2 regions of the Kitasatospora sp. NPDC048239 genome follow, and region 2 is predicted to be linked to the other one. Evidence: riboswitches for the same ligand, from Rfam matches in the RefSeq annotation. Region 2 holds a riboswitch; the other holds the start of a gene.
What was found. A riboswitch is a leader RNA that binds a small molecule or an ion and turns the genes downstream of it on or off. The one in region 2 is predicted to bind ZMP and ZTP.
Positions count from the first base shown of each region.

Region 1: another riboswitch for ZMP and ZTP. It lies ahead of ACGFZP_RS11700 (glycine hydroxymethyltransferase); the one in region 2 lies ahead of ACGFZP_RS01195 (phosphoribosylaminoimidazolecarboxamide formyltransferase).

Region 1 covers NZ_JBICZP010000004.1:78,772-92,976, forward strand. The annotation lists gene ACGFZP_RS11690 (APC family permease) at 1-1,218, shown strand, start outside; gene ACGFZP_RS11695 (class I SAM-dependent methyltransferase) at 1,297-2,286, opposite strand; gene ACGFZP_RS11700 (glycine hydroxymethyltransferase) at 2,742-4,217, opposite strand; ZMP/ZTP riboswitch at 4,244-4,339, opposite strand; gene ACGFZP_RS11705 (ABC transporter permease) at 4,644-5,624, shown strand; gene ACGFZP_RS11710 (ABC transporter substrate-binding protein) at 5,708-7,456, shown strand; gene ACGFZP_RS11715 (ABC transporter permease) at 7,498-8,586, shown strand; gene ACGFZP_RS11720 (dipeptide ABC transporter ATP-binding protein) at 8,616-10,286, shown strand; gene ACGFZP_RS11725 (aspartate aminotransferase family protein) at 10,320-11,687, opposite strand; gene ACGFZP_RS11730 (SDR family oxidoreductase) at 11,869-12,621, shown strand; gene ACGFZP_RS11735 (DUF6309 family protein) at 12,618-13,202, opposite strand; gene ACGFZP_RS11740 (phytanoyl-CoA dioxygenase family protein) at 13,271-14,062, opposite strand.
Region 2 covers NZ_JBICZP010000001.1:269,399-283,603, forward strand. The annotation lists gene ACGFZP_RS01175 (SDR family NAD(P)-dependent oxidoreductase) at 1-375, opposite strand, end outside; gene folE (GTP cyclohydrolase I FolE) at 466-1,095, opposite strand; gene folP (dihydropteroate synthase) at 1,144-2,049, opposite strand; gene ACGFZP_RS01190 (4a-hydroxytetrahydrobiopterin dehydratase) at 2,084-2,425, opposite strand; gene ACGFZP_RS01195 (phosphoribosylaminoimidazolecarboxamide formyltransferase) at 2,828-4,033, opposite strand; ZMP/ZTP riboswitch at 4,016-4,101, opposite strand; gene ACGFZP_RS01200 (class I adenylate-forming enzyme family protein) at 4,193-5,674, opposite strand; gene ACGFZP_RS01205 (transglutaminase domain-containing protein) at 5,671-6,585, opposite strand; gene ACGFZP_RS01210 (ABC transporter ATP-binding protein) at 7,186-9,231, shown strand; gene ACGFZP_RS01215 (ATP-binding cassette domain-containing protein) at 9,228-11,030, shown strand; gene ACGFZP_RS01220 (proline racemase family protein) at 11,098-12,099, shown strand; gene ACGFZP_RS01225 (ATP-dependent Clp protease ATP-binding subunit) at 12,267-14,205, shown strand, end outside.

The DNA of each region.
Region 1 (14,205 bases), on a different contig from region 2:
CTGCTGAACTGGTTCGCGATCACGCTGTTCGCGAAGACCAACACCGCGATCACCGTGTTCAAGGTGGTCGTACCCGCGCTGACCGCCGGCAGCCTGCTGCTGGCGCACTTCGACACCGCCCACTTCCAGGACCACGGCGGCTTCGCGCCGAACGGCTGGAGCGCGGTGTTCACGGCGGTGGCCGTCTCCGGCATCGTCTGGGCGTTCAACGGGTTCCAGTCCCCGCTCAACCTGGCCGGAGAGGCCCGCAACCCCGGCAGGTCGCTGCCCAAGGCCGTGATCGGGTCGATCCTGATCGCCCTGGTGATCTACGTCGCGCTGCAGGTCGCGTTCCTGGGCGCGGTGCCGACGGCCGACCTGGCCAACGGGTGGAGCGGCCTCGGGTACACCTCGCCGCTGGCCGACCTGTCCATCGCCTGGGGCCTCAACTGGCTCGCCCTGCTGCTCTACGCGGACGCCTTCGTCTCCCCCAGCGGCACCGGCATGATCTACGCCGCCACCACCTCGCGCATGATCCACGGGGTGCAGGAGAACGGGCACCTGCCGGCGGTCTTCGGCCGGGTGGACCGCAAGACCGGCATCCCGCGGCCGGCCCTGCTGCTCAACCTGCTGATCGCCTTCCTGTTCCTGGCGGTCTTCCGCGGCTGGGGCTCGCTCGCCGAGATCGTCTCGGTCGCGACCGTCATCTCCTACATCACCGGCCCGGTCGCCGTGATGGCGCTGCGCCGGCTCGCGCCGGACCTGCCGCGCCCGGTGAAGCTGCGGGCGATGCCGGTGATCGCCCCGGTCGCGATGGTGTTCGGCTCGCTGGTGCTCTACTGGGCGCGCTGGCCGCTGACCGGCAAGGTCATCCTGCTGATGGCCGCCGGTCTGCCGATCTGGGCCTGGTACGAGCTGCGCAGGCCGTGGGCGGAGCTCAAGCCGCACCTGCTGGCCGGCGTCTGGGTGATCGCCTACCTGTTCGTCATGGCCGGCGTGTCCTGGGCCGGCGGCACGGAGTTCGGCGGGCGCGGCTACCTGGCGCCGGGCTGGGACCTGCTGACCGTCGCCGTCATCGCGTTGGCGTTCTACCGGTGGGGGGTGCGCAGCGCCTGGCAGAACCCCTCGCTGGCGCAGGTGCGCCAGGAGCTCACCGCCCCGGCGGAGGTTGCGGGTGCGGGTGCGGCGGGCGACGACGCGCAGCGGCCGGCCGGCGAGCCGGAGGCCGCACGGGTCTGATGCGGCCCGGGTGCGGGGCATTCACGCATGCGCCGACCGGGCCCGCCCGGTCGGCGCATGCGGTGTGTCCGGCCGGGTTCAGCCCCGGCGGGCGCGGCGGATCGCGGAGGTGACCACCGGCGGCAGCAGGTCCCCGGCGACGCGCTTGGCGACGTTGGTCGGGCGGCGGCGCTCGGCGGCCCGGGCGCGGCGCTCCGCGAGGTCCACGGCGGCCTGCTCCTGGGCCCGCTCGACCTCGCGGCGGGCCTCGACCGCCTCACGACGGGCGGCCTCGGCGCTCAGCCGGTCGTAGTGGCGGGAGGCGCGGAACGGCTCGATGCCCTCCGAGGTGCCGGTGATCCGCAGGACGCGCCGCCCGTTCAGGGTCTCCACGCTGAGCTGACAGCCCTCGGCCAGGTCGACCCCGTGCAGCAGGTCCAGCTGGGCCTGGTCCGGGTCCCCCCAGGTGCCGTAGAACTTGCACTCGGTCAGCACGATCGGCTTGAGGCCGTGGTTGAAGACCGCCTCCCAGGTCGCGGCGGCGACCCCGGGCGTGTGCGCGGAGCGGTAGTCGTCCAGGACCACCACGCCCTGCGGGTCCAGTGCCACCCGGGCGACCTGGAGGTCGCCCACCACGTGCTCGTACAGGTGCGAGGCGTCGATGTGGATGAAGCGGAACGAGCCGGCCGCCACCCGGCCGCCGGCCAGGGTCGAGGTCGGCGCCTGGATGATCTCCGGCAGCCGCTCGTGGAAGGAGAGGTAGTTGGACTCGAACGCGGACCGGGTGAGCGTCTTGCGGTAGGACATGTCCATCTCGGCGGCGTTCTCGTCGTCCGGCGCGTCCGAGTCGAAGAGGTCGCAGACCGTGAAGGTCTCGCCGTCCTGCAGGTGCTCGCCGATCACGATGGCGCTGCGGCCCAGGTAGGCGCCCATCTCCAGCAGGTCGCCGGTGAGCTCGGCCTTCTCCTGCCGGCTCAGGAACCATTCGAAGAGATGGCGGTCGTGGTCCCAGAACCAACCGGGTACATCGTCCAGCACGGCGGGCTCGACAAGCCGTGGCTGCTCACCGGTCAACGCGGTGTCGGTCACTGGGATGCTCCTTACGCGGTACGGAGGACCTGCGGGAACGGTCTCGGACTCTCTTCGACGACTCTTTCCGGCGGCGGGAACACCTCGTCCGCGGTCCGGGTGGCCTGCCGTTCTGAGGGAGTCCACGCCACTTCAACCCAACGGCAACAGTAGTCCCACGCGCCCGAGTTCGCTGCAATCTACAGCTCTGCGATCGGCTGTGCGGCGGTTTTCGGCGAGAGAGTTTCGTGGACCGTCACTTCACGACCGGACGGTGAACACGGCAACGCGAACGCAGTTCTCCATCCTGCCGCCTAGCGCCCGGTTTGTCACCATCCGCCGGAATGATCTCCCCCGCTCACGGGGCCCCGCGGCCCAGGGCGCCGCGGCGCCGAGCACAACGGGGGTGCGGGCCGACCGGCCCACACCCCCGCGTACCCGACCGTGCGGCCGTCCGGCCGCACGTGGTCCCACCGTCAGACCAGGTCGACGCCCGGGTAGAGCGGGAAGCCCGCGAGCAGGTCCGCGGCCCGCTTGGCGACGCCGTCGCGCAGCGCCTCGTCCAGCGCGTACTGGGCCTTGGAGGGCGCACCGCCGGGGCCGGCCGCCGGGGTGGTGCCGCGCAGCACGGTGTCGATCAGGCCGGCGATCTCGTCCATCTCCGCGACGCCCAGGCCCCGGGTGGTCAGCGCGGGCGTGCCGATCCGGACGCCGGAGGTGTACCAGGCGCCGTTCGGGTCCTGCGGGACGGAGTTGCGGTTGGTGACGATGCCCGAGTCCAGGAGGGCGGACTCGGCCTGACGGCCCGTCAGGCCGTAGCCGGAGACGTCGGCGAGCACCAGGTGGTTGTCGGTGCCGCCGGTCACCAGGCGGCCGCCGCGGCGCAGCAGCCCCTCGGCGAGCGCCTGCGCGTTGTCGACGACCCGGCGGGCGTAGTCCTGGAACTCCGGGCGGCGGGCCTCGGCGAAGGCGACGGCCTTGGCGGCCATCACGTGCGAGAGCGGGCCGCCGAGGACGAGCGGGCAGCCCCGGTCCACGTGCTCGGCCAGCTCCGAGGTGCAGAGGACCATGCCGCCGCGCGGGCCGCGCAGCGACTTGTGGGTGGTGGTGGTGACGATGTGGGCGTGCGGGACGGGGTCGTGGTCGCCGGTGAGGACCTTGCCCGCGACCAGGCCGGCGAAGTGCGCCATGTCGACCATCAGGGTCGCGCCGACCTCGTCGGCGATCTCGCGCATGAGGCGGAAGTTGACCCGGCGCGGGTAGGCCGAGTAGCCGGCCACCAGGATCAGCGGACGGAACTCCCGGGCGGTGGCGCGCAGGGCGTCGTAGTCGATCAGGCCGGTGGCCGGGTCGGTGCCGTAGCTGCGCTGGTCGAACATCTTGCCGGAGATGTTGGGGCGGAAGCCGTGGGTGAGGTGGCCGCCGGTGTCCAGGGACATGCCGAGCATCCGCTGGTTGCCGAGCTCGCGGCGCAGCTCGGCCCAGTCCTCCTCGGTGAGGTCGTTGACGTTGCGGACCTCGGCGCGCTTGAGGGCGGGGCTCTCCACGCGCTGGGAGAGCACGGCCCAGAAGGCGGTGAGGTTGGCGTCGATGCCGGAGTGCGGCTGGACGTAGGCGTGGTCGGCGCCGAACAGGGCGCGGGCGTGCTCGGCGGCGAGGGACTCGACGGTGTCGACGTTGCGGCAGCCGGCGTAGAAGCGGCGGCCGACGGTGCCCTCGGCGTACTTGTCGCTGAGCCAGTTGCCCATGGCGAGCAGGACGGCGGGGGAGGCGTAGTTCTCGCTGGCGATCAGCTTGAGCGAGGAGCGCTGGTCCTCGATCTCCTGGCCGATGGCGGCGGCGATGCGGGGTTCGACCTCGCGGACGACGTCGAGGGCGCTGCGGAAGGCGGTGTTGGCGGTGGCGCTCGCGGCGGTGTGCGGCTGCCGTGCGGCGTCGGGGGTGCCGGGGATGGCCAAGGCTGTCTCCTCATCGGGATGCGGACGGCCCAGGCGCACGGCAACTGACGTGAGGATTCACGGAGCCGCTTCCCGATGGTTGATTCCATCCCTGCGCGCCAGTCGCGGCTCACCGGGATCGTACCAACGCCCGGCGCGCTGTGGTGGAGATCTCAACATACGGGACAGGGCCCGCCCAGGCGCACCCTTTGCCACTGAATGTCCGTTCTATTGCGACGGCAGTATTGCGGCGGAATGAAGCCGTCATAATCCCCGCAACATTGCCGGAGAGTTCGGGTCGGAATGATTTGCGAAACGCCCGGCGCATCCGATCTGATGGCGTTCGACGGGCCGCCGGGAAACCCCCGGCACCCGTCCGGAAATGCACACCAGCGCACCCTCACCCACGGGGCGGCGGAGAATTCGGGGAGTACGCCTCTCATGGCAGTGGTCGAGACAGTCGCAGAGCCGGCCGCCCAGGCGCCGGCCGCCGCACCGGCCCCGCAGGGCCTGCTGCGCCGGATCCTCCGCACCCGGACCGGCACCGCCGCCCTCACCGTCGTCCTGCTCTTCCTGCTGCTCGCCCTGGCCGCCCCGCTGATCGCCGCGCTGTACGGGCGCAACCCGGTCGAGCACTACGGCCAGAACACTCCCGGCCTGCTCAGCGATGGTGGACTGCCGGTCCTGCCGAACGGCGGGATCTCCGGGGACTTCTGGTTCGGCCTGGAGCCGGGGCTCGGCCGCGACGTGTTCACCCAGCTGCTCCACGGCATGCGCACCTCGCTGCTGATCGCCTTCGCCGCGGCGGCCGTCACCACCGCGCTCGGTGTGCTGGCCGGGGTCGCGGTGGGCTACCTCGGCGGGATCACGGACCGGCTCTTCGGTTTCCTCTCGAATGTGCTGCTGGCTTTTCCGACGCTTCTGCTGCTGCTCTCACTCAGTCCGGTCATCCAGTCCCGGCTGGTCGATCCGGGCGCCGCGGAACCGGAGTGGATGCAGTTCCTGATCCTGATCCTGGTGTTCTCCGCGTTCGGCTGGATTCCGCTCGCGCTTTCCCTGCGCGCCTCCGTGCGGTCGCTTAGGGAAAGGGATTTCGTGCAGTCCGCCCGGGCCCAGGGGGCGAGCGGATTCCATATCGTCTTCCGTGAACTGCTGCCGAACGTCCGGGCGCAGCTGCTGGTGCACGCCACGATGGCGGTGCCGACGTTCGTCGCCACCGAGGCGGTGCTCTCGTTCCTCGGGGTCGGCATCAACGAGCCGGTCCCGGACTGGGGCCGGATGATCGCCCGCGGGTCCGAGGTCTTCCAGGCCGACCCGACGTACATGTTCTTCCCCGGTGTGGCGCTGCTGCTGTTCGTGCTCGCCTTCAACCTGCTCGGGGACGCGGTGCGCGATGCGCTCGATCCGCGGGCCGGCCGCTGACGGCCCTCCCCTCCTCCTTCTTTTTCGCCCGGCTCCCCATTTCACCTAGCCGCCCCGGATCCCGGGGCAAGGAGAGATTCGCCATGCGCTGGATCAAACCGTCCCTTGCCGTCCTCGCCACCGCGCTGCTGGCGACCTCCTGCTCGGCCGGCGCGGGCTCCAGCACCGGCGGGAGCACCGCCGCCAAGGGCACCTCCCCGCTGACCGCCGCGCTCGGCACCGAGAAGGAGAGCGCCGGCCCCGCCCCCGCCGTGCCGGGGGCCCGCGCGGGCGGCACGGTCAACGTCTACAACGCCACCGACTTCCGCCACCTCGACCCGCAGAAGGTGTACGCCGGCGCCGCGTACAACACCTCGCTGCTCTGGGGCCGGCAGCTGACCCAGTACCAGGTGGTGGACGGCACGGCCAGGCTGGTCGGCGACCTCGCCACCGACACCGGGCAGTCCGCCGACGGCGGCCGCACCTGGACGTACCGGCTCAAGGAGGGCGTGGCCTGGGAGGACGGCCAGCCGATCACCTCCCAGCAGGTCCGGTACGGCATCGAGCGCAGCTTCGGCAAGGGCTACGAGGTCGGCCCGCCGTACTGGCCGCAGTGGCTGACCGGCGAGGCCAGCTACGAGGACGCCCGCAAGAAGTACGCCGGCCCGCAGGACGGCGACCTCGCCGCGATCGAGACCCCGGACGACCGCACCCTCGTCTTCCACTTCCCGCAGCCGCAGGCCGACGTGCCGTACATGGCGGCGCAGTCCTCCTCCTCGCCGGTGCGCAAGGACAAGGACACCGGGACGGACTACGACCGGCTGCCGTTCTCCAGCGGTCCCTACCGGATCGCCGAGCACGTCCAGAACACCCGGATGGTGCTGGAGCGCAACCCGCACTGGAAGCCGGAGACCGACCCGATCCGCACCCAGTACCCGGAGAGGTTCGTCTTCAGCTTCGGCAAGGAGGCGCTCAACATCAACCAGGAGATCCTCTCCGGCCGCGACGGCGGCGCCGATGCCACCACCGTCTCCACCGTGCTCTCCCCCGAGCTGTACCAGACCGTCGACACCGACCCGAAGGCCAGGGAGCTGGTGGCCTCCGGTCGGCAGGGCGCCTTCGTCACCCAGCTCGTGGTCAACAACGAGCGGGTGCCGGACGTCGAGGTCCGCCGGGCCCTGCACCTCGCCTACCCGCGCCAGCAGGCCCGGCAGGTCCAGGGCGGCAGCCGGGTCGGCGAGCTGGCCACCACGCTGAGCTCGCCCGCGCTGGTCGACTGGCAGAAGTACGACCTGTACCCGGCCAAGCCGGAGGGCGACCCGGAGGCCGCCAGGCAGGCCCTGGCCAAGGCCGGGCAGGCGCCGGCCGGCCTCACCTACGCGTACGCCAACACCCCCAACGGGCAGCGGGTCGCCCAGGTGCTGGTGGAGGGCTTCGCCAAGGCCGGCATCACCATCGTGCCCAAGCCGGTCGACCCGAAGGCCCTGCTGGACGAGGCGCACCGCCCCGACTCCCCGTACGACCTGTTCGAGGAGACCAGTTCGGTGGACTGGCCGACGCCCTCCACGCTGATCCCGTTCTCCTTCGACGGCCGCGCCAACAGCGACCTCAACTCCGCCCGGTACCACAACGCCGAGGTGGACAAGGAGATCGACCGGATCAACCAGATCGGCGAGCCCCGGCAGAAGGCCAAGGAGCTGTACGCGCTGGAGCAGACCGTGATGAAGGACCTGCCGGTGCTGCCGTTCGCCTACCCGAACATCAACCAGCTGCACGGGAGCAACCTCGGCGGGGCGTTCATCCACCCGATCTACGGGACGGTCGGCCTGGGCTGGGTGTACCTGAAGTCCTGATCGCCCTGATCACCCGGGCCCTGCCAGGCCCGATCCCCTTGGTGGCCCCGGCCGTTGACGCGGCCCGGGCCGCCACCACCCCCGCGCAGCACCGCCTCCCCCGCCTCCTCCCCCGCCCCGACGACCCCGGACCGGCCATGCTCTCCTTCGCCCTGCGGCGGACCCTCCAGGCCCTCGCCGTCCTGGTCGCGGTCTCCGCCGCCGCCTTCGCCCTCTTCTACGCCGCCCCCGCCGACCCGGCCCGCGCCGCCTGCGGCCCGCGCTGCGACTCCGGCCAGGTCGCGGCGGTCCGCCAGAGCATGGGCCTGGACCAGCCGCTGCTCGCCCAGTACACCGACTACCTCACCGGGGTGGTCGCCGGCCGGGACATCAGCGACGTCGACGGCTCGGTCATCCACTGCGGCGCGCCCTGCCTCGGCTACTCCTACCGGCTGCACCAGCCGGTCACCGAGGCGCTGGTCGACCACCTGCCGGTCACCTTCTCGCTCACCGCGGGCGCCCTGGCCGTCCTGCTCGTGCTCGGCCTCGGCACCGGGTTCGTCTCCGCGCTGCGCCACGGCACCCGCACCGACCGGCTGCTGTCCGGCTTCACCCTGGTCGGCGCGAGCGTGCAGATCTACTTCCTCGGGTACGTCGCCCAGTGGGCGCTGGTGTACTCGACCGGCCTGCTTCCGCTGCCCTCGTACACCCCGCCGGCCGACGACCCGGCCGCCTGGGCGGGCGGGATGCTGCTGCCCTGGCTGGTCCTCGGCTTCGTCAACTCGGCCGTGTTCGCGCGGCTCTCCCGCTCCCAGCTGCTGGAGACGATGAACGAGGAGTACGTCCGCACCGCACGCGGCAAGGGCCTCGGCCGGCTGCGCGCCCACCTCAAGTACACCTCGCGGGGCGCCGCCGGACCGCTGGTGCAGCTGCTCGGCCTGGAGGCCGGTGCGCTGCTGGGCGGCGCGGTGATCACCGAGACGGTGTTCGGGCTGAACGGCGTCGGCACCTTCGCGGCCGAGGCGGTCGCGGGCCAGGACCTGCCGGCCGTGGTCGGCGCCGTCCTGCTGGCGGCCTGCTTCGTGGTGCTGTTCGTCGCGCTGGCCGACCTCGCGGTCGCCTGGCTCGACCCGCGCATCCGCCTCAGCTGACCTCGCCTCCCCGCTTCGGAGCCCCCGCCATGACTGCCGTCCCCAGCGCCCCCGGCGCCCCCCTCTCCGACGCTCCCGTCCTCAGCGTCCGCGACCTGTCCGTCACCTTCGCCGACCCGCGCGGCGGCGCCCCCGTCGCCGCCGTCCGCGGCCTCTCCTTCGACCTCGCCCGGGGCGAGGTCCTCGGCCTGGTCGGCGAGTCCGGCTCCGGCAAGTCCGCGACCGGGCTGGCCGTGCTCGGCCTGCACGACCCGCGGACCACCACCGTCACCGGCTCGATCCGGCTCGGCGGCCGGGAACTCGTCGGCGCGCCCGAGTCCGTGCTGCGCGGCGTGCGCGGCGGCCGGGTGGCCCTGGTCTTCCAGGACGCGCTCACCTCGCTCAGCCCGTTCCACGGCGTCGGCGCCCAACTCGCCGAGATGTACCGGCTGCACCACCCGGGCGCGGGCCGGGCCGAGGCCCGCGGGCGGGCGGCCGCGATGCTCGACCGGGTCGGCATCCCGACCGCCCGGATCCGCGACTACCCGCACCAGTTCTCCGGGGGGATGCGCCAGCGGGTGATGATCGCGATGGCGCTGATGAACGACCCGGACGTGCTGATCGCCGACGAGCCGACCACCGCGCTGGACGCCCGGGTGCAGCGCCAGGTCCTCGACCTGCTCGGGGAGTTGCAGCGCGAGCACGGTACGGCCGTCCTGCTGGTCAGCCACGACCTGGGCGTGGTCGCGGGCACCACGGACCGCACGCTGGTGCTGCGCGACGGCGGGCAGGTCGAGTCGGCGCCGACCGCCGAGCTGCTCTCGGCGCCGCAACAGCCCTACACCCGGGCCCTGGTGGGCGCCGCGCTGACCCTGGAGACGGTGCCGGGCACCCCGCTGCCGACGGTTGACGAGCCGTCCCCCTCGTTCTCCTTCGCCGAACGCCCGACGGCCCCGCCGCAGCGCTGGCTGGTCGAGGCGGAGGGGCTCTCGGTGCACTTCCCCGGCCGGCGCGGCGCGCCCGTCCGGGCGGTGGAGGACGTCAGCCTGCGGATCGCGCCCGGCGAGACGCTCGGCCTGGTCGGCGAGTCCGGCTCCGGCAAGTCCACCACCTCCCGGGTGCTGGCCGGGCTGCAGACCCCCACCGCCGGGCGGCTGCGGTACGACGGCGTGGACGCCACCCGCCCCGACCGGGCGCTGCGCAGGCGGCTCAGCCGGGAGATCCAGCTGGTGTTCCAGGACCCGTACGCCTCGCTCAACCCGCGCCGCACCGTCGCCCGGACCCTGGACACCCCGCTGCGGCTGCACACGGCCCTGAGCGCACCCGAGCGGCGGGAGCGCTCCGCCGAGCTGCTGGAGCAGGTCGGCCTGACCGCCGCCCACCTGGACCGCTACCCGCACGAGTTCTCCGGCGGCCAGCGCCAGCGGATCGGCATCGCCCGGGCCCTCGCACCCGAACCGCGCCTGATCATCGCCGACGAGCCGGTCTCCGCGCTGGACGTCTCGGTGCAGGCCCAGGTGCTCAACCTGCTGATGGAGCTGCGCGACCGGCTGGGCGTCGCCTTCCTGTTCGTCTCCCACGACCTCGCGGTGGTCCGGCACTTCTGCGACCGCGTGGCCGTGATGCGCCACGGCCGCCTGGTCGAGAGCACCGACCGCGACCGGCTGTTCACCGCCCCGCACACCGACTACACCAGGGAGCTGCTCGCCGCCGCGCACTGAGGTCGGCCCCCGGCGGCCGGGGGCCGACCGCGCTCAGCGGATCGTCGCGAAGGCCTCGTCGATCGCCGCACAGGCCGCCTCCACGTCGTCCGCGGTCACCGCGGCCGAGACGAACCAGCAGGCCAGCCCGTAGGCGTTCACATGGATGCCGCGTTCCAACAGGGCGTGCCGGAAGGCGTCGTAGCGCCGCTGGTCCAGGGTGAGGGTGTCGCGGTACTGCCGGGTCGGGGCGCCGTCGGCGGAGAACACCACCTGGAACATCGCGCCGACGCCCTGGACCGCGCACGGGACCCCGTGGTCGCGGGAGGCCCGGCGGACGGCGGTCATGACGCGTCGGCCGGCCTCGTCGATCCACCCGGTGACCGCCGGATCGGCGAGCCGGGTGAGCGTCACCAGGGCGGCGGTGGCGCACAGCGGGGAGCCGTTGTAGGTGCCGCCGTGCTTGACCCGGTTGGCGGCGACCTCGCCCATGATGTCGGCCCGGCCGGCGAAGGCCGCGATGGGCAGGCCGCCACCGAGCGCCTTGGAGTAGACCGCCAGGTCGGGGACGACTCCGAACAGCGACTGCGCGCCGCCCGGTCCGGTCCGGAAGCCGGTGCAGACCTCGTCGAAGACCAGCACCACCCCCCGCCTGGTGCACTCCTCGCGCAGCAGCTCCAGGAAACCCGGATCCGGCATGGTACAGGCGTTGTTGGCCACGATCGGCTCGCAGATCACCGCCGCGAGCTCACCACGATGGGCGTCCAGCGCAGTACGGAAGGCGTCCTGGTCGTTCCACGGGCAGACCACCACGTCGTCCACCACCCCCGCCGGAATGCCCGGCGAGTGCGGCACCGCGGCCGGCGCCTCGTACGGGCCCACCTCGGCGGCGGTGGGCCGGTTGGAGATCGCCAGCGCGTCCACCCAACCGTGGTAGTGCCCTTCGAACTTGAGAATCCTGGACCGGCCGGTGAAACCGCGGGCCGCCCGGACCGCGCCCTGGATCGCCTCCGAGCCGGAGTTGGCGTAACGCACCAGATCGGCGCAGGGCACCATCTTCTGGATCTGCTCGGCCAGTTCGACCTCCGGCAGGTTGCAGGTGCCGAACATCGTGCCGGTCCGCAGGACCTCGCCCAGGGCCCGGGTGATCTCCGGGTCGGCGTGGCCGACCACCGCGCTGCCGTAGGAGATCAGGAAGTCCACGTACTCGTTTCCGTCGGCGTCCCAGATGTGCGCCCCGGAGCCGCGTTCAATGTACAGCGGGTACGGGTGCGGGCCGGTGGAGGTGATCCGGGAGGACGAACTGACACCTCCGGCAAGGGACTTCTTCGCCCGATCAAACAGGGCCCGGCTGGTCTCGGTCCGCGGCCCCACCGGCGTCCCGGAGTCGGGGCCGGCGCCGAAGGTCTGCTGAGTGGTCATCTGCTCTTCCTGTCCCAGTAGTTCGGATCCCATGGCGCGGATCCCGTGGTCCGGGCCGCTTGCCGGTCCGGCCGCCGCGCGGCGCCCGCCCCCTGACCGGATCGGCACTCTTGACGGCGGCCGCCGTCATCCAAAAACTGATCTCTCGTCATGTCCCCGTAATGTCAGAGGAGTTGCATCGATGGCTGCGAAGGTCTCCGTGGTGACCGGGGCGGGCAGCAATGTCGGCCGGGCCTGCGCCCTGGCGCTGGCGGCGGACGGCTGGACGGTCGTCCTGGTCGGTCGCCGCAAGGAGGCACTGGAGGAGACCGCCCGGCTCGCCGGGGCCCCGTTCGCCGACCGGCTGGTGCCGATCCCGGCCGACATCACCGACCCGGGGGCCGTGACCGACCTGTTCGCCCAGGTCGCCCTGCGCTTCGGCCGGCTCGACCTGCTGTTCAACAACGCGGCCGACACCATGCCCTACCTCCCCACCGAGGACGTCGCCGTCGAGGACTGGAACCGGGTGCTCGGCTCCATCGCCACCGGCGGCTTCCTCTGCGCCCAGGCCGCGTACCGGATGATGAAGGAGCAGTCGCCGCGCGGCGGGCGGATCATCAACAACGGCGCACCGTCGGCCCACGTCCCCCGCCCCGACTCGATCGCGTTCACCGCCGCCAAGCACGCGGTGGCCGGACTGACCAAGTCGCTCTCCCTGGACGGCCGCCGGTACGACATCGCCTGCGGGCAGATCGACATCGGCAACGTGACGCCCCAGGACCGGGAGCAGCCCGCCGCTCGGCAGGCCGACGGCAGCCTCAGGGTCGAGCCGACCATGGACGTCCGCCATGTGGCGCAGCTGGTGGTGGCGATGGCGGCCCTCCCCCCGGGGGTCAACATCCCGTCGGTCACGGTGATGCCGAGCGCCATGCCGTACAACGCCGGCCGGGGCTAGGTGTCTGACGGTTCCCGCCTGCGGTCCGGCGCCGGGGCGTGTGCCGGCGCCGGGGCGGCGGGGTCGGGAAGGCCCGCGACATACGCCTCGATCTCGACGCCCGGACCGAGCCTGCCGTACAGCTCCCAGGCGATCATGCGGTGCAGGCCGTCGAGATGGGTCAGCCCGTCCGCCCGCAGCAGCCCTTGGTAGTCGGTGCTGCCGATGGCCGGGACGCTCAGGAAGACCGGGGTGAAGGGGGCCTCGGCCTGGCGGCGCAGCTTGCGGGCGCAGGAGGGGTTCAGCCCGTTGTAGCCGCCGCCGATCCCACGCAGCCGGACCACTGCTTCGGCAACGGTCATCCCGGTCGCGGGGACGAGCTCCAGCTCGCCGCCCTCGCCGAGGTGCCAGGGCAGCACGGTGTCCAGCACGTCCGCGCGGTCGAGCAGGACCCGCCCCCAGCCGCCGAACATCCCCTCGGCGGTGAGCAGATGCGCGTCGCCGTCGCTGTTGGAGTTGTCCTCGTGCTCCCTGTCCACCGGGTGGTCCCGCCGGTAGCGGCCGAGTACGGTATCGAAATCGATCCGGTCGAGAATTCTCATCGGGCGGCAGATCCATTCGTTGTCGGGCGGGTCGGGTGCGGATACGGGTGCGGCGTTTCGGATTTCCTTCAGCTCGGCCGAACGTATTCCGTGAAGTGTCGCTCGGCGAACAGCTCGGGCCACCGGCCGCCGTCCAGTCCGAGCTCCCGGCCGCGGGCCAGCAGGTGCCGCCAGTAGGGCTTCACCGGCGGCCAGCTGACGCCGCACTGACAGTACGAGCTGTCCACCATGTACCGCTCGCGGCGCTGACCTGCGGGTGAGGGGCGCCGGGCGTGGAAGAGCGCCGAGTGGAGGAGGACGGTGGAGCCGGCCGGAAGTTCCTCGATCACCACCTCGCCGGGGAGTTCGACGGTGCCGAGATGGGCTCTCGCGCGCTTTCCGGCCACCTCCCGGTGTGAGCCGGGCAGGACGGCGAGCGCACCCACCGTCCGGTCGAGTCCGCCGAGATAGTGCAGGGCGTGGATCATGATTTTCGAGCGGTCGGCCAGCGGGCCCTGTTCGTAGTCGTGGTGCCATTCCTTGCCGGCCGCCCCCGGAGCCTGGCGATTGCTGTGCATGTGGTGGAAGACGAACTCCGGACCGACCAGCCGGGATATTATCGATAGCAGTGGCGGGTATCCGGCCAGTTCACCGTGGGCGGTCAGCTCTATCTCCAGGAGGCCTGGGGTCCCGGACGGCTCCGGGTCGAGGCAGGCCGCGATCGAGCGGTCCCGAAGGCCGGAGTCCACCCATCGGTCGACCTCCGGCTCCAGCCGTCCGACCAGTTCCGCCGGAAGAAATCCGGGAAGTACCAGAAAGCCGAGCTCGAAAAAGTCCGCGACCTGATCGGATTCGAGCGCAAGGGTGCCTTGGTTGTCCATTCTCCGGGCTCCCGCAGGGTTGTCTGTACCGTCGGCCTCCCTGGTCAGCGGCCATGGCGGCGGCCGAGCAGGAAAGCCCTGGGAACGTCTTGCGATGAGCGGTTGCGCGCTCGCGTTACCCGGCGCGCCACCTGAATTCCACC
Region 2 (14,205 bases):
CCGGATGACGTCGAAGGCCCCCCGGAGGTTGAGCGTGACGACCCGGTCGAACTCCTCGGCGGAGTAGTCGAGCAGGCGCTTGCGGACGTGCGTGCCGGCGGTGAGCACCAGCACGTCGACGTCGCCGAGCCGCTCCGCCGCGCGGGTCAGCGCCGACCGGTCCAGGACGTCCAACTCCAGCGGGCTGGCCGCCGGTCCGGCCTCCTTCGCGGTCTGCTCGGCCGAGGCCGGGTCGAGGTCGGCGCAGATCACCTCCGCCCCCTGGGCGGCCAGCGCCCGGGCGGCCTCCCGGCCGATGCCGCTGCCGGCGCCGAGGACGACGGCCCGGCGGCCGTCCAGCCGGAACATGCTCGTGTAGTCCAGTGCGGTGGTCATGGTGAGGACCCCTCGTGGTGGGCCGGACGCGGCGGCTTGCGGCCGGTCGGCGGATGGTCGGTGCTGCGGCGGTGCTGAGTCAGTGCTGCGTCAGTGCTGCGTCAGTGCCAGGAACTCCTGGCGCGACCGCGCGTCGTCGCGCAGGGTGCCGAGCAGGGTCGAGGTCACCGTGTCGGTGCCGCCGGCGCGGACGCCGCGCAGGGTCATGCAGGTGTGCTCCGCCTCGATGACCACGCCCACGCCCTTGGGGGCGAGGCGGGTGTCGAGCCAGTCGGCGATCTGCTTGGTGAGCCGCTCCTGGACCTGCGGGCGGCACGCGAAGTGCTCCACCACTCGGGCCAGTTTGGAGAGGCCGAGGATCCGGTCCTTCGGCAGGTAGCCGACGTGGGCGACGCCGACGAACGGCAGCAGGTGGTGCTCGCAGACCGAGCGCAGCGGGATGCGCCGGGCCAGGACCAGTTCGTCGTAGCCCTCGTCGTTGGGGAACGTGGTGAGGTCGAACGGGCGGGGGGAGAACAGCTCCGCGTACGCCTTCGCCATCCGGCGCGGGGTGTTGCGCAGGCTCTCCGAGTCGGTCGGCACGCCGAGGGCGGCGAGGAAGTGCCCGGCGGCCTCCTCCGCCGCTGCCAGGTCGGGGGCGGCGCCGCCCCGGGCGACGTGGATGTGCTGCTCGGGGACGGCCGGGATGACCGTCGGTTCGGCTGTTCCAGCGACAGGCATGGGTTCCTCTCGGGGCAGGGGGCCTGGCGGCCCGGACGTGGCGGGTGCTCAGCCCGCGGGGGTGGGCTGCGCGCGCAGCAGCCGGTCGCACATGAGGGCGGCCTGCTTGTTCAGCGGCACGTTGTGGATGCGCAGCATGTCGACCCCGGCGGCGATGCCGAGGCCGGTGGTGGCGACGGTGGCGCCGTCGCGCTCGGCCGGGGTGCCGCCGACGACCTCGCCGATGAAGTTCTTCCGCGAGTGCGACAGCAGGGCCGGGGCGCCGAGTTCGCGCATGGCGGCGAGGTTCCGGAAGAGCACGAGGTTCTGCGCGGGTGCCTTGCCCATGCCGAGGCCGAAGTCGGCGATCAGCCGGTCGGCGGCGATGCCCTGTTCCTGGGCGTAGGCGAGCTGCTCGCGCAGGTCGGCCATCACCTCGGCGAGCACGTCCCGGTAGCCGGCGTCCAGCCAGTAGCCGCCGTTGGGCCCGGTGACGGCGACCGACCTGCGGTTGTGGGTCAGGACGAGCGGGACCTCCCGCTCGGCCACCACCTTGGCGAGGTCGGCGTTCCAGCCGCCGTCGGTGGTGCGCAGCCCCCAGCAGCTGTTGATCATGTGGGCGCCGGCGTCGAGGGCGGCCTCGGCGACCCTGGCCTGGCAGGTGTCGACGGAGACGGCGACCGGGACCTCGGCGCTGACGGCCCGCACGATCGGGGCGACCCGGGCGCGCTCCTCCTCCCACGGCACCGGGGCGGCTCCGGGGAAGGTGGGCACGCCGCCGATGTCGACCACGTCGGCGCCGTCGGCCAGCGCCCTGGCCGCGATCCTGATCGCCTGGGCCTCGGCGGCCGGGGTGGCGTAGACGCCGTCGCCGCTGAAGGAGTCGGGGGTGGCGTTGATGATGGCCAGGATGTACGTGCGGCTCCCCCAGTGGATGTCCAGGGGGCCGACGGTGGTGGTGGTTCCTGCGGACACGGTGCGTTCTCCTCTCGGGCTCGGTCGGCGGGGCTCAGCCGGCGGGGGTCAGGGCGGTCTCGATGGACGCGGCCAGGGCCGCGTCCGCCGCGGTGACCGCGCCGAGGGTGTGGGTGTTGCAGCGGAAGGTGAGCGAGAGCACGGCCGGCAGCTTCACGGCGGGGTCGTCCTGCGGGGTGCGGACCGGCGGGCGCCAGCGGATCTCGATGTCGGGGTGGTGGTTGGCGGCCTCCGCAACCTGCTCCACACGGCTTACCGTGGCGAGGAGTTCGGGGAAGGTCGACGGTTCGAAGACCCGAACCAGGGCGTTGTCCTGCTGCTGCCAGGCGGCCGGTACGGCCGGCGCGGCGGGGTCGGTGGGGGCGGTGGCGGTCACGGGTCTCTCCGGGGATGGGCGACTGCGCGGGCAGGCGGATGGGCGCGATCGGCCGACCGGTGGGAACCGGCGGGCGGGTCACGGTGTGGCGTCACCGGGGGGCGGGGATGTCCCGCCGTCCGGTGGGGCGGCCCGGACGCGGCGCGTCGGGTGCAGGCCCTGGGCGGGCCGCGAGGGGGTGGCCGGCCTCGTGGGGCAACGGCCACCGCCCATTTGATCAAGGTAATCGGATCGGCTGTTCAAGTACAGGCCGGTGGGCGTCCACCGACGCGCCAACTCGCGCTGGAACCAGGGGGTTTGCCATCGGCGTCAGGCTTCGGGGAGGCCGGTCGGTCCCGTCCCGAAACGCCACCGGGGCGCCGCGCGGAAGTGCGCGGCGCCCCGGTGGCGTGGCCGGTCGGATCAGTGGTGGAACAGCCGCAGGCCGGTCCTGGCCAGGGCGATGCCGTGCTCCCGGCAGGCGTCCTCGACCTCGCCGGACCGGATGGACCCGCCGGGCTCGGCGATGCTGGTGACCCCGTGCCGGCGGGCGTGGTCGACGTTGTCGCGGAACGGCAGCGAGCCGTCCGAGACGAAGGACACGCCGCTCAGCCGGGCGAGCCAGTCGGCCCGCTCGGCCGCGCCGAGCCCACCGGGCTCCGTCTCGACCGCCTCGTGGAAGCGCGCGCGCTCGTCCGCCGTCAGATCGCCCTCGATGAAGCGGATCTGCCAGTTCACCCGGTCCTGGCGGCGGACCTCGGGCCGGAACGCGAGGCCCTGCACGAGCGGGTGCCGGCGCAGCCACCAGGTGTCCACCTTGGCGCCCGCGAGACGGGTGCAGTCCACCCGCGACTGCTGGCCCGCCCCGATGCCCAGGGCCATGCCGTCCCGCACGTAGCAGACCGAGTTGGACTGGGTGTAGCGCAGCACCGCGAGGCCGAGCAGCAGGTCGGTCCTGGCCTCCTCGGGCAGGGTGCCGACGTGGACGTCCGCCAGCAGGTCGGGGGTGAGCGCGGTCGTGTCGCGGTCCTGGGTGAGGCGCAGGCCGAAGACGTCGCGGTTCTCCTGCTCCGGGGGTTCGAAGGCCGGGTCCGCCTCCATCACCAGGAAGCGGCCGTTCTTCTTCTTCGCCAGGATCTCCGTCGCGCCCGGGGCGTAGCCGGGGGCGACGATGCCGTCCGAGACGACCCTGGCGAGCAGTTCGGCCAGTTCGACGTCCACCTCGTGGGAGACGGCCACGAAGTCGCCGTAGGAGGACTTGGGGTCGGCGTCCCTGGCCCGGAGGTAGGCGCTGGTGAGCTCGCCCACCGAGTCGGCGTCCACGCCGTACAGCCGGGCGGTCGCCTCGTCGATCCCGCCCGCCAGCGCGGCGCCGGCCGGGGAGACGTGCTTGAAGGAGGCGGCGGCCGGCCGGTCGAGGGTGCCGGCGGCCTCGCGTACCAGCTGCCAGGAGTTGAGGGCGTCCAGCAGGTTGATGTACGAGGGCGAGCCCTGCAGGACCCGCAGCGGCAGGCGGTCGGGGTTCACCGGGACGGCCCGCGCCGCCGCCTGCTGGGGGTTGATGCCGTAGCGCATGTCCACGTGGGTCTCCTCAGATGACGGGACAACTGGGGAAGACGCCCAGGCGATCGACGTCGGCTCCGTGTGGGGGCCGCTCCCCTGTGGTGCTCCACTGTTCGCCAGTCGCGGCCGGGAAGGACCATATCCTCAGCCGCGACCGGGGGCAACGGCTCATCGATCAAGGAAAGTTGGCACGTCGGGACGGACCGGGTGGCGGCCGGCGCCCGGTCACGGGCCGCCGTCCAGCAGGGCGGCCAGCCGCCCGCGGTCGACCTTTCCGTGCGCGGTGAGCGGCAGCCCGGCCACGATGCGGATCAGCGGCGGCACCTTGTACTGCTCCAGGTGGTCGCCCAGGCCGTGGACGAACTCCGCCAGGGTGCGGTCGGTCACCAGGAACAGACAGGCCGGCCTGGTGTCCGACGGGGGGAGGACGGCCGCCTGGGCGACGCCGGGGACGGCCAGCGCGGACCGCTCGACCTCGATCGCGCCGACCCGGAACCCGTTCTGCTTGTAGATGTCGTCGGTGCGGCCCTTCACGTAGAGGTAGCCGTCCGCGTCCATCCAGCCGAAGTCGCCGGTGTGCAGCTCGGCCGTGCCGTCCGGCCCGGTGTGGAACCGGGCGGCCGTCAGCTCCGGCGCGCGCCAGTAGCCGGCCATCAGGTGCGGTCCGCGGACCACGATCTCCCCCTCCTCGCCGGGCGCCGCCGCACGGCCCCCGGCGTCCACCACCAGGCAGCCCGTCCCGGTGAGCGGACGGCCGACCGAACCCGGCCGCAGGTCGAGCTCGCCGGGCGTCAGGATCGAGACCCGCTTGCACTCGGTCAGGCCGTACATCAGGGCGAGCCCGGCGTCGGGCAGGGCCCGCCGCAGGGCGTCGGCCAGCGGTTCGGTGAAGGCGGCGCCGGTGCTGGTCACCAGGCGCACCCGGTCCGGCGGCAGCCCCGCCCGGCCGACCAGCTGCACCAGGGCGGCGGCCATGCTGGGCACCAGCGGCAGGACGGTGGCGCCGCAGGCGGTGAGCGCCTTCAGCAGGCGCGGCCCGGTGTCCGAGGGCGGCGGGAGCACCAGCCGGGCGCCCGCCAGGGTCGACAGCAGCAACTGGTAGAGCCCGTAGTCGAACGAGAACGGCAGTGCGCAGAACACGGTGTCGTCGCCGCGGTAGCCGAGCCGTTCGGCGATCGCCCGCGCGGCGAACAGCATCGGGGCGTGCGGGGACACCACGGCCTTGGGCGCACCGGTGCTCCCCGAGGTGTAGATCAGCGCGGCCGGGCGGTCCGGGTCGTACCGGGGCTCCGGCGGGCCGGACCGGGCGGCCGCTCCGGGCGGCGCCGCCGGCGTGCCCAGTGCGAGGACGGGCACCCCGGAGCCGCGGTGGGCCGCTGACAGCTCCGGATCGACCAGGGCGAGCACGGGGGTGCAGTCCTGGGCGATGTGCGCCAGCTGGGCCGGCCGGATGCCCGGGTGCAGCGGTACGAACACGGCGCCGGCCCGGGAGCAGCCGTAGACGGCGGCCGCGAGGGCGCGGGAGTTGGCGCCGTGCAGCAGGACGCGGTCGCCCTGCGCCACGCCGTTCCGGGCCAGCAGGTCCGCCACGGATTCGGCGGCCAGCAGCAGTTCGCGGTAGCTGTACCCGCCGTCGGCGGCCTCCACGGCGGGGGCCGCGGGCGTCGCCGCGGCCTGCCGGGCGAGCACCTCGTGAAGCTGCCTCAAGCGGCTTCCTCCCTGGTGCGCAGCGAGAACCCGCAGGGCTCCCCGCCGTGGGTGACCAGCTGACGGGGCTGCCCGCCGAGCCGGTGGAACAGGCCGACCGGGGACAGCGTCGGCGGCCAGTCGGCGGCGCCCGGCACCCCCCAGGCGGAGAGCGCCTTGGGCAGCAGCGGGTCGACCGGCAGCCACTCGCCGGCCACCTGGAACTCCGCCCAGGTGTGGGCGGAGGAGAACGGGACGGCGACGATGAGCCCGGACGCGACGCGGGCGTCCATGCCCCGGCCGAGCGCCTCGTCCACCAGTGCCCGGGCCATCAGGATGCAGTCGCCGATCCCGGTGCGCTGCATGAGTCCCGGCTCGGCGGCGGCCGTCCCGGGCAGCAGGTAGTAGTCGATGTCCTGGAAGACGCGCAGCACCTCGCGGACCGCGGCGGGGAGCTCCCGGGGCCGGCCCGCCGCCCGGACGGCCAGGGAGGCCAGCGGCCCGGTGGCGTCCCGGCGGGCGTCCTGGGCGCGCGGCGGGCCGTCGCCGAGCGCGAGCGTGTACCGGCACGCGCCCTCGTGCCCGGGATCGGGGCAGCCGGCGGCGACGTCGACCCGGTGGACGGGCGGTGCCCCGGCCGTGCCGAGGCGGCGCAGCGCGCGGACCCAGTAGGTCATCACGCCGCGCCTGGCGGAGGGCAGCCGGAGGTAGAGCGACACCGAGGCGATGTCGTCCTCGTCGAAGAGCGGGCCCTCGGGGGTGGCCAGGTGCGGCAGGCCGAGACCGACGAGCTGGTCGACGATCTCCCCGGTCATTCCGTAGCTCCGCTTCAGTGCGGACGGCGGCAGTCGGAAGACCCGCTGGGAATGCGGAATACGGAGCAGCGGAGCGATGATCCGCGCCGGGGATGGGCCCTCGGCCGGGATGGTCACGCGGGGCCTCCTGGGGTCCGTCGTCGGTCGCGCCGACCGTCGCGCCGACTGTCGGTCGGGCCGTCGGCCGACGCCTGGTCGGTCGGCGCTGGGAAACATAGGTCAAAGCCTTTCGATCTTTCAACTGCCATCTGATGAACCGGAACTGAGGTGGCGAACGGCCTGGTCGGGGCGTTCGACGGGGCCTCTGACTGGTCTGGACAACCTCGTCGGCGCGCTGCTAGCGTCCGTGGCTCGGTGCTGCCGTCCGGCGATCCCCCCGACCCCGGGTGAGCGGCCGGCCGACGCCGCACCGCCCGTACCGCGGGCCCCTGAAGCGATGCCCACCCCCGCCCCGCGGCCTCTGGGGGCCGACCCGGACCCCGGGCGGGACCGGGGGGACCGGCGCGGCGCCGTTCGGGCCGGAAGGCGTCGTGGCCGAACCCCTCGCAGACCGCCATCCGCCGGCCGCGGTTCGGACGGCCCGGCGGATGGCGGGGTCCCGGCCTTCGGCCCCGCAGGCCCGCCGACCCGACAGGCCCTCCGCACCGCAGGCCCGCCGACCCGACAGGCCCTCCGCACCGCAGGCCCGCCGACCCGCCCGACCACGAAGGGGCTCCTGTGCCCGAAGCAACCGCCACCCCGTTGCGCGCGTTCCTGGCGCGCCGCACCGGGCAGTGGCTGCCCATCCTGGGGCTGATGCCGGCCGCCGGCCGGGCGACGGTCGCCGCGACGGCGCTGTTCAACCTGGTGCTCGGGCTGCTGCCGCTGGGCTTCGTGGTCGGCATGGCCGAGGTGATCTCCCGGGTGCCCGCCGCGCTCGACCCGTCCGACCGGGACTGGAGCGGCCTGCTCACCCCGTTCGCGCTGGGGGTCGCGGCGCTCGTGCTCCAGCAGCTCCTCGCCCCCTTCCAGCAGTACCTGGCCAGGGTGGTCGTCCGCCGGGTCGACGTCCACTGCGCCGGGCGGATGATGTCCGCCTCGCTGGCCGGGGCGGACGTCGCCGCGCTGGAGGATCCGGCCGTCCTCACCCTGCTCGGGAACGCCCGCGAGGCCTTCCAGCGCACCACGCTGACCCCCGGCGACGCGGTCGCAGGCCTGCTGGCCCTCGTCGCGCGGTACGGCCAACTGGCGGGCGCCGTGGTGCTGCTGGCGTTCGTGCTGGGCCCCTGGCCGGCGCTGGCCGCCGGGGCGACCGCCCTGCTGGTCCGGTTCGGCCAGCGCGGCTCGCTCGCCCGGTTCGCCGACATGTGGCGCGGCCTCGGTGCCCGGCGGCGGGAGCTGGCCTACCTGCGGGAGCTCGGATCGGGCCCGTCGGCGGCCAAGGAGATCCGCATCCTGGGCATCTTCGACTGGCTGGCCGCCCGGCACGACGCGCGGAGCGACCGCTTCCTGCGAACGCTCTGGAAGGCCCGGCGGCGGCTGCTGTTCGCCCCGTTCCTCTGGTTCACCGCCGCCGGGCTGGCAGGCGCGGTCGTGCTGCTGCTGGCCGTGGTCCGGCAGGCCCTCGACGGCGAGCTGGGGCTGTTCGGACTCGCGCTGGCCCTCCAGACCGCCCTGGTGCCGATGCGCTTCGGCGTCTACTTCCCCGACAGCGACGCCCAGACCCAGTTCGGGCTCCAGGCCTTCCACGCGCTCCGCGACTTCGAGCGGCAGACCGGGTCGGCCACCGCGCGGTCCGCCGCACCGGTCCCCGAGGGGAGGGCGGCGGTGGAACCCGCCGCCGGGCCGACGGCCGCCATCCGCTTCGAGAAGGTCGGATTCGGCTACCCGCGCAGCGGCCGCACCGTCCTCGACGGCCTCGACCTCGACCTCCCGGCCGGCCGGTCCACCGCCATCGTGGGCCTCAACGGCGCGGGCAAGACCACCCTGGTCAAACTGCTCACCAAGCTCTACGAGCCGGACTCCGGCCGGGTCACCGTCGACGGCGTGGACCTGCGGACGATCGCCGCCGACGCCTGGCAGAGCCGGCTCGCGGTGATCTTCCAGGACTACATCCGCTACGAACTGACCGCGCGTCGGAACATCACCATGGGCGCGCCCCACCTCGCCGAGGGGCTGTCGGCCGCCGCCCTGGCCGCAGCGCTGGACGCCGCGATCGACCGCGCGGACGCCCGGGCGCTGATCGAAGGCCTCCCGCAGGGCCTGGACACCGTGCTCTCCCAGCGCTACACGGGCGGGCAGGACCTCTCCGGCGGCCAGTGGCAGCGCATCGCGCTGGCCCGGGCGTTCTACGCCGTCGAGGCGGGCGCCCGGGTGCTCGTCCTGGACGAGCCCACCGCCCAGCTCGACGTACGCGCCGAGAGCGAGTTCTTCGACCGCTTCCTGGCCCTCACCGAGGGCCTGACCAGCGTCGTCATCTCGCACCGCTTCTCCACCGTGCGACGGGCGGACCACATCGTCGTGCTGGACGGCGGCCGGGTCGCCGAGCGCGGCACCCACCGGGAACTGCTGGCCCGGGACGGCGAGTACGCCCGGCTCTTCCGGCTCCAGGCCGCCCGCTTCGGCGAGGCCGAGGACGAGGCCGGGACCGCGCCCGGGACCGAGGCCGAGTCCGTGCCCGGGCCCGCGGACGAGGCCGGGACCGGTCCCGAGGACGAGGCCGGGCCCGGTCCCGAGGCCGGGACCGGGGAAACCGCACCGCCGACCCTGGAGTCCGCCCGATGAGCCTGATGCTGCGCGCCGCCCGGCTGCTGGGCGGACTCGCCCTTCGACACGGCCGTCGCCGACTGGTGGTGTCGGCCGTCCTCCTGCTGCTCGGATACCTCGCCACCCCCGGCATCGCGGTGGCACTGCGCCGCCTCACCGACGAGTCCCTCGCCGGCCACGGCGGCGCCGCCACGGTCGCCGCCCTGGCCGCCGCGGGGCTGCTGCTGGCCGAGCTGATGCTCGGCCACTTCGCGCACCTCTCCTACTTCGAGCTCGGCGAGCAGCTGGAGGCCCGGCTGCACCGCGAGCTGTGCGCGGTGTCCAACGGGGTTCCCGGGCTCGCCCACGCCGACCGGCCCCGGTTCGCCGACACGGTGACGCTGGTGCGGGACGAACTCGCCCGGGTCCGGGCCGCTCTGGAGGCGCTGCTGCAGTTCCTCGGACTGGCACTGCAGACCGTCGTCACCACGGTGCTGCTCGGCTCCGTCAACGCCTGGCTGGCGCTGCTGCCGTTGGCCGCGGTCCTCCCCGTCCGGCTCGGCCGCCGCGCGCAGGAGCTGTCGGACGCCGCGCGCGAGGCGTCGGCCGAGCGCACCCGGCTGGGCCAGCACCTCCTGGCGCTGGCCACCACCGCGCAGCCGGTGATGGAGCTGCGGCTGCTGGGCGGGGGCCGGGAGCTGGTCCGGCACTACACCGCGAACTGGCGGTCGGTCTCCCGTACCCTGGCCCGCGCCGAGGCCCGGGCGGCCGCGCTGCGGGCCGCCGGGCAGCTCTGCTTCGCGCTCGCCTACGGAGGCGCCGTCCTGACCGTGGTCGCCCAGGCGGCCACCGGTACGTCCGCCGTCGGGGACCTGGTGCTGGTGATCGCCCTCGCGGTGCAGGTGGCGGTGCAGGTCTCCGGGGTGGTCGGGCTGTTCGGCGTCCTCCAGGGGGCGGGCCGCACCGCCGAGCGGCTGGACCGGCTGCGGAGCTGGTCGGAGGAGGGGGACGCCGAGGCCGCCCCCGCCCGTCCGGGCCCGGCCCTGCCGGCCCCCGCCCGACTGGAGCGGGGCATCCGGCTGGAGGGCGTCGGGTTCGGCTACCCGGGCAGCGACCGCCCGGCCCTGCGCGGCATCGACCTGCTGATCCCGGCCGGGGCCACCGTCGCCCTGGTCGGCGAGAACGGGGCGGGCAAGAGCACCCTGGTCAAGCTGCTCTGCGGCCTCTACCGGCCGACCGAGGGCCGGATCCTGGTGGACGGGACGGACCTGCACGAGCTGTCACCCGCCGAGTGGAGCGCCAAGGTCGCCCCGCTCTTCCAGGACTTCGCCCGGCTGGAACTGCTGCTCCGGGAGAGCGTCGGGGTCGGCGCCGCCGACCTGATGGCCGAGGACGCGGCCGTCCTGGCCGCGATCTCCTCGGCGGGCGCCGACCGCGCGCTCGCCGCCGTTCCCGACGGCCTGAACGGCCTGTTGGGCCGCGCCTACGGCGACGGCGCCGAACTCTCCGGCGGGCAGTGGCAGTCGCTGGGCCTCGCCCGCTGCCTGATCCGCCGCGATCCCCTGCTGCTGGTGCTGGACGAGCCCGCCGCCGCGCTCGACGCGGCGGCCGAGCACGCGCTCTTCCGCCGCTTCGACCACACGGCCGAGCTGGCCGCGCGCGAGCACGGCGCGATCGTGCTGTTCACCTCGCACCGCTTCTCGACCGTCCGTCAGGCCGACCTGATCGTGGTGCTGGAGGACGGCGCGGTCCGCGAGTCGGGCGGCCACACCGAGCTGATGGAGCAGCACGGCCCGTACCGCGAACTGTTCGAACTCCAGGCCCGCGCCTACAACTGACCGCCGGCCGCGACCGCCACCCGCCGCCCCGGCCGGGCGCCCGACCCCGCACCACCGGAGAACCCCCATGCGCAGCCGGCTCGTCCTGCACACCGTCGAATCCCACACCGAGGGCATGCCCACCCGGGTGGTGACCGGCGGCGTCGGCACGATCCCCGGCGCCACCATGGCCGAGCGCCGCCGCTACTTCCTGGACCACCTCGACCACCTGCGCACCCTGCTGATGTACGAGCCGCGCGGCCACTCCGCGATGAGCGGCGCGATCCTGCAGCCGCCGACCCGCCCGGACGCGGACTGGGGCGTGCTCTTCATCGAGGTCTCCGGCTGCCTGCCGATGTGCGGCCACGGCACCATGGGCGTGGCGACCGTCCTGGTCGAGACCGGCATGGTGCCCGTCACCGAGCCCCGCACGGTGATCCGCCTGGACACCCCGGCCGGGCTCGTCGTGGCGGAGGTCGAGGTCGAGGACGGCAGCGCCCGCAGTGTGACGCTGCGCAACGTCCCCTCGTTCGTGGACCGGCTGGACGCCCTCGTCGAGGTGCCGGGGTACGGCCCGCTGCGGATGGACCTCGCCTACGGCGGCAACTTCTACGCCGTCCTGCCGCTGGACCAGGTGGGCCTGCCCTTCGACCGGCGGGCGGGAGCGGACATCCTGACCGCCGGACTGGCGATCATGGAGGCCGTCAACGAGCAGGTGCGCCCGGTCCATCCGGAGGCGCCCGAGATCGCCGGCTGCCACCACGTCCAGTTCCTCGCGCCGGGGTCGACCGCCCGCCACTCGCGGCACGCGATGGCGATCCACCCCGGCTGGTTCGACCGCTCCCCGTGTGGAACCGGGACGAGCGCCCGGATCGCCCAGCTGCACGCCCGTGGCGAGGCGGGCGTCGGCGACGTCCTGGTCAACGAGTCCTTCATCGGCAGCCGCTTCACCGCCGCGGTCCTGGAGGAGACGGCGGTGGCGGGGCGGCCCGCCGTCATCCCCTCGATCACCGGCCGCGCCTGGCTCACCGGCACTGCGCAGTTCTTTCTCGACCCGGACGACCCGTTCCCGGCGGGCTTCCTGCTCTAGGTCCGCTCTTCCGGATCACGCCGCCCACCCGGCGTGACCCGAAAGAGAGGGCCCAGGGCCTGGGTGTGTCCGACGTTCCCCGGGCGGGGTCCGTCCCGACAGGCGGCCCGCTGCAGGCTGTGTTTGTGTGGGCCCAAACCGCCTGGGAGAGGTGATCCACCGTGACGATGCCCCCGTTCGGATCGAACGATCCGTTCTCGGATCTGCTCAGCCGCTTCTTCGGGATGAGTCCGATGGCCTCCCCGCCCGCCGTGCAGCGGGTGCCGATCGGGCGGCTGCTGAGCGAGTCCTCGCAGGAGCTGCTGGCGCTGGCCGCGCAGCGGGCCGCCGAGGACGGGGGCAGCGACCTGGACACCGCGCACCTGGCCTGGGCCGCCACCCGGGTGGAGCCGTCCCGCCGGATGCTGGAGCGCGCCGGGATCGACCCGGACGGGCTCGCCGAGGACCTGGCCAAGGCCCTGCCGACCGGCGACGCGGCGGCCCCGGACGGGCGCCCCTCGCTCACCCCGTCCGCCAAGCGCGCACTGCTTGCCGCGCACGCCCGTTCGCAGGCGGCCGGAGCCTCGTACATCGGGCCGGAGCACATCCTCGGCGCACTGCTGGACGAGGAGCGCTCGGGCGCGGGATCGGCCCTGCGCAACGCGGCGCCCTCGCCGGAGGCGCTGCGGACGGCGCTGGTGGGGCGTGGCACCGGCGGTGAGCGCAGCGGCGCGGGTACCCGGCCGAGCTCGACGCCCACCCTGGACGAGTACGGCCGCGACCTCACCGAGGACGCCCGGGCGGGCCGGCTGGACCCGGTGGTCGGCCGCGCGGAGGAGATCGAGCAGACCGTCGAGATCCTCTCCCGCCGCACCAAGAACAACCCCGTCCTGATCGGCGAGCCGGGTGTCGGCAAGACCGCGATCGTGGAGGGCCTGGCGCAGCGGATCGTCTCCGGGGACGTCCCGCAGAGCCTCAAGGAGAAGCGGGTGGTCGCCCTCGACCTCACCGCGCTGGTGGCGGGCTCCAAGTACCGGGGCGAGTTCGAGGAGCGTCTGAAGTCCGTGATCGACGAGGTCACGGCGGCCGACAAGAGCGTGATCCTCTTCCTGGACGAGCTGCACACCGTGGTCGGCGCGGGCGGTGGCGGCGAGGGTTCGATGGACGCGGGCAACATCCTCAAGCCCGCACTGGCCCGCGGCGAGCTGAGCGTGGTCGGCGCGACCACCCTGGACGAGTACCGCAGGCACGTGGAGAAGGACGCCGCGCTGGAGCGCCGCTTCCAGCCGGTGCTGGTGCCCGAGCCGGGCGTCGAGGAGACGGTCGAGATCCTGCACGGGCTGCGGGACGCGTACGAGGCGCACCACCAGGTGCGGTTCACCGACGAGGCGCTGGACGCGGCCGCCACGCTCTCCGACCGGTACGTCAGCGACCGCTTCCTGCCGGACAAGGCGATCGACCTGCTCGACCAGGCCGGTGCGCGGGTCCGGCTGCGCAGCCTGAGCGGCTCCACCGAGGTGATGCCGGTGCAGGACCGGGTCACCAAGCTGCGCCGGGAGCTGGACGAGGCCGTCGCGGACGAGGAGTTCGTGCGGGCCGCGAACCTGAAGACCGAGCTGCGCCAGACCGAGGACGAGCTGGCCGCGATGGCCGGGTCGCGCGAGGAGGTCGTCGCGGTCACCGCGCAGGACATCGCCCAGGTGCTGTCGGGCCGCACCGGCATCCCGGTCGCCGAGCTCAACGCGACCGAGCGCGAGCGGCTGCTGAGGCTGGAGGAGCACCTGCACCAGAAGGTGATCGGCCAGGACCAGGCGGTCACGGCCGTCGCCCAGGCGGTGCGGCGCGGCCGGGCCGGGATGGGCGACCCGGAGCGGCCGACCGGCTCCTTCCTGTTCCTCGGGCCGACCGGCGTCGGCAAGACCGAGCTGGCGAAGGCGCTGGCCGCGCTGCTGTTCGGCGACCCGGACCGGATGATCCGCTTCGACATGAGCGAGTTCCAGGAGAAGCACACCGTCTCCCGGCTGGTCGGCTCCCCGCCCGGGTACGTCGGCTACGAGGAGGCGGGCCAGCTCACCGAGGCGGTCCGCCGCAAGCCGTACAGCGTGCTGCTCTTCGACGAGGTGGAGA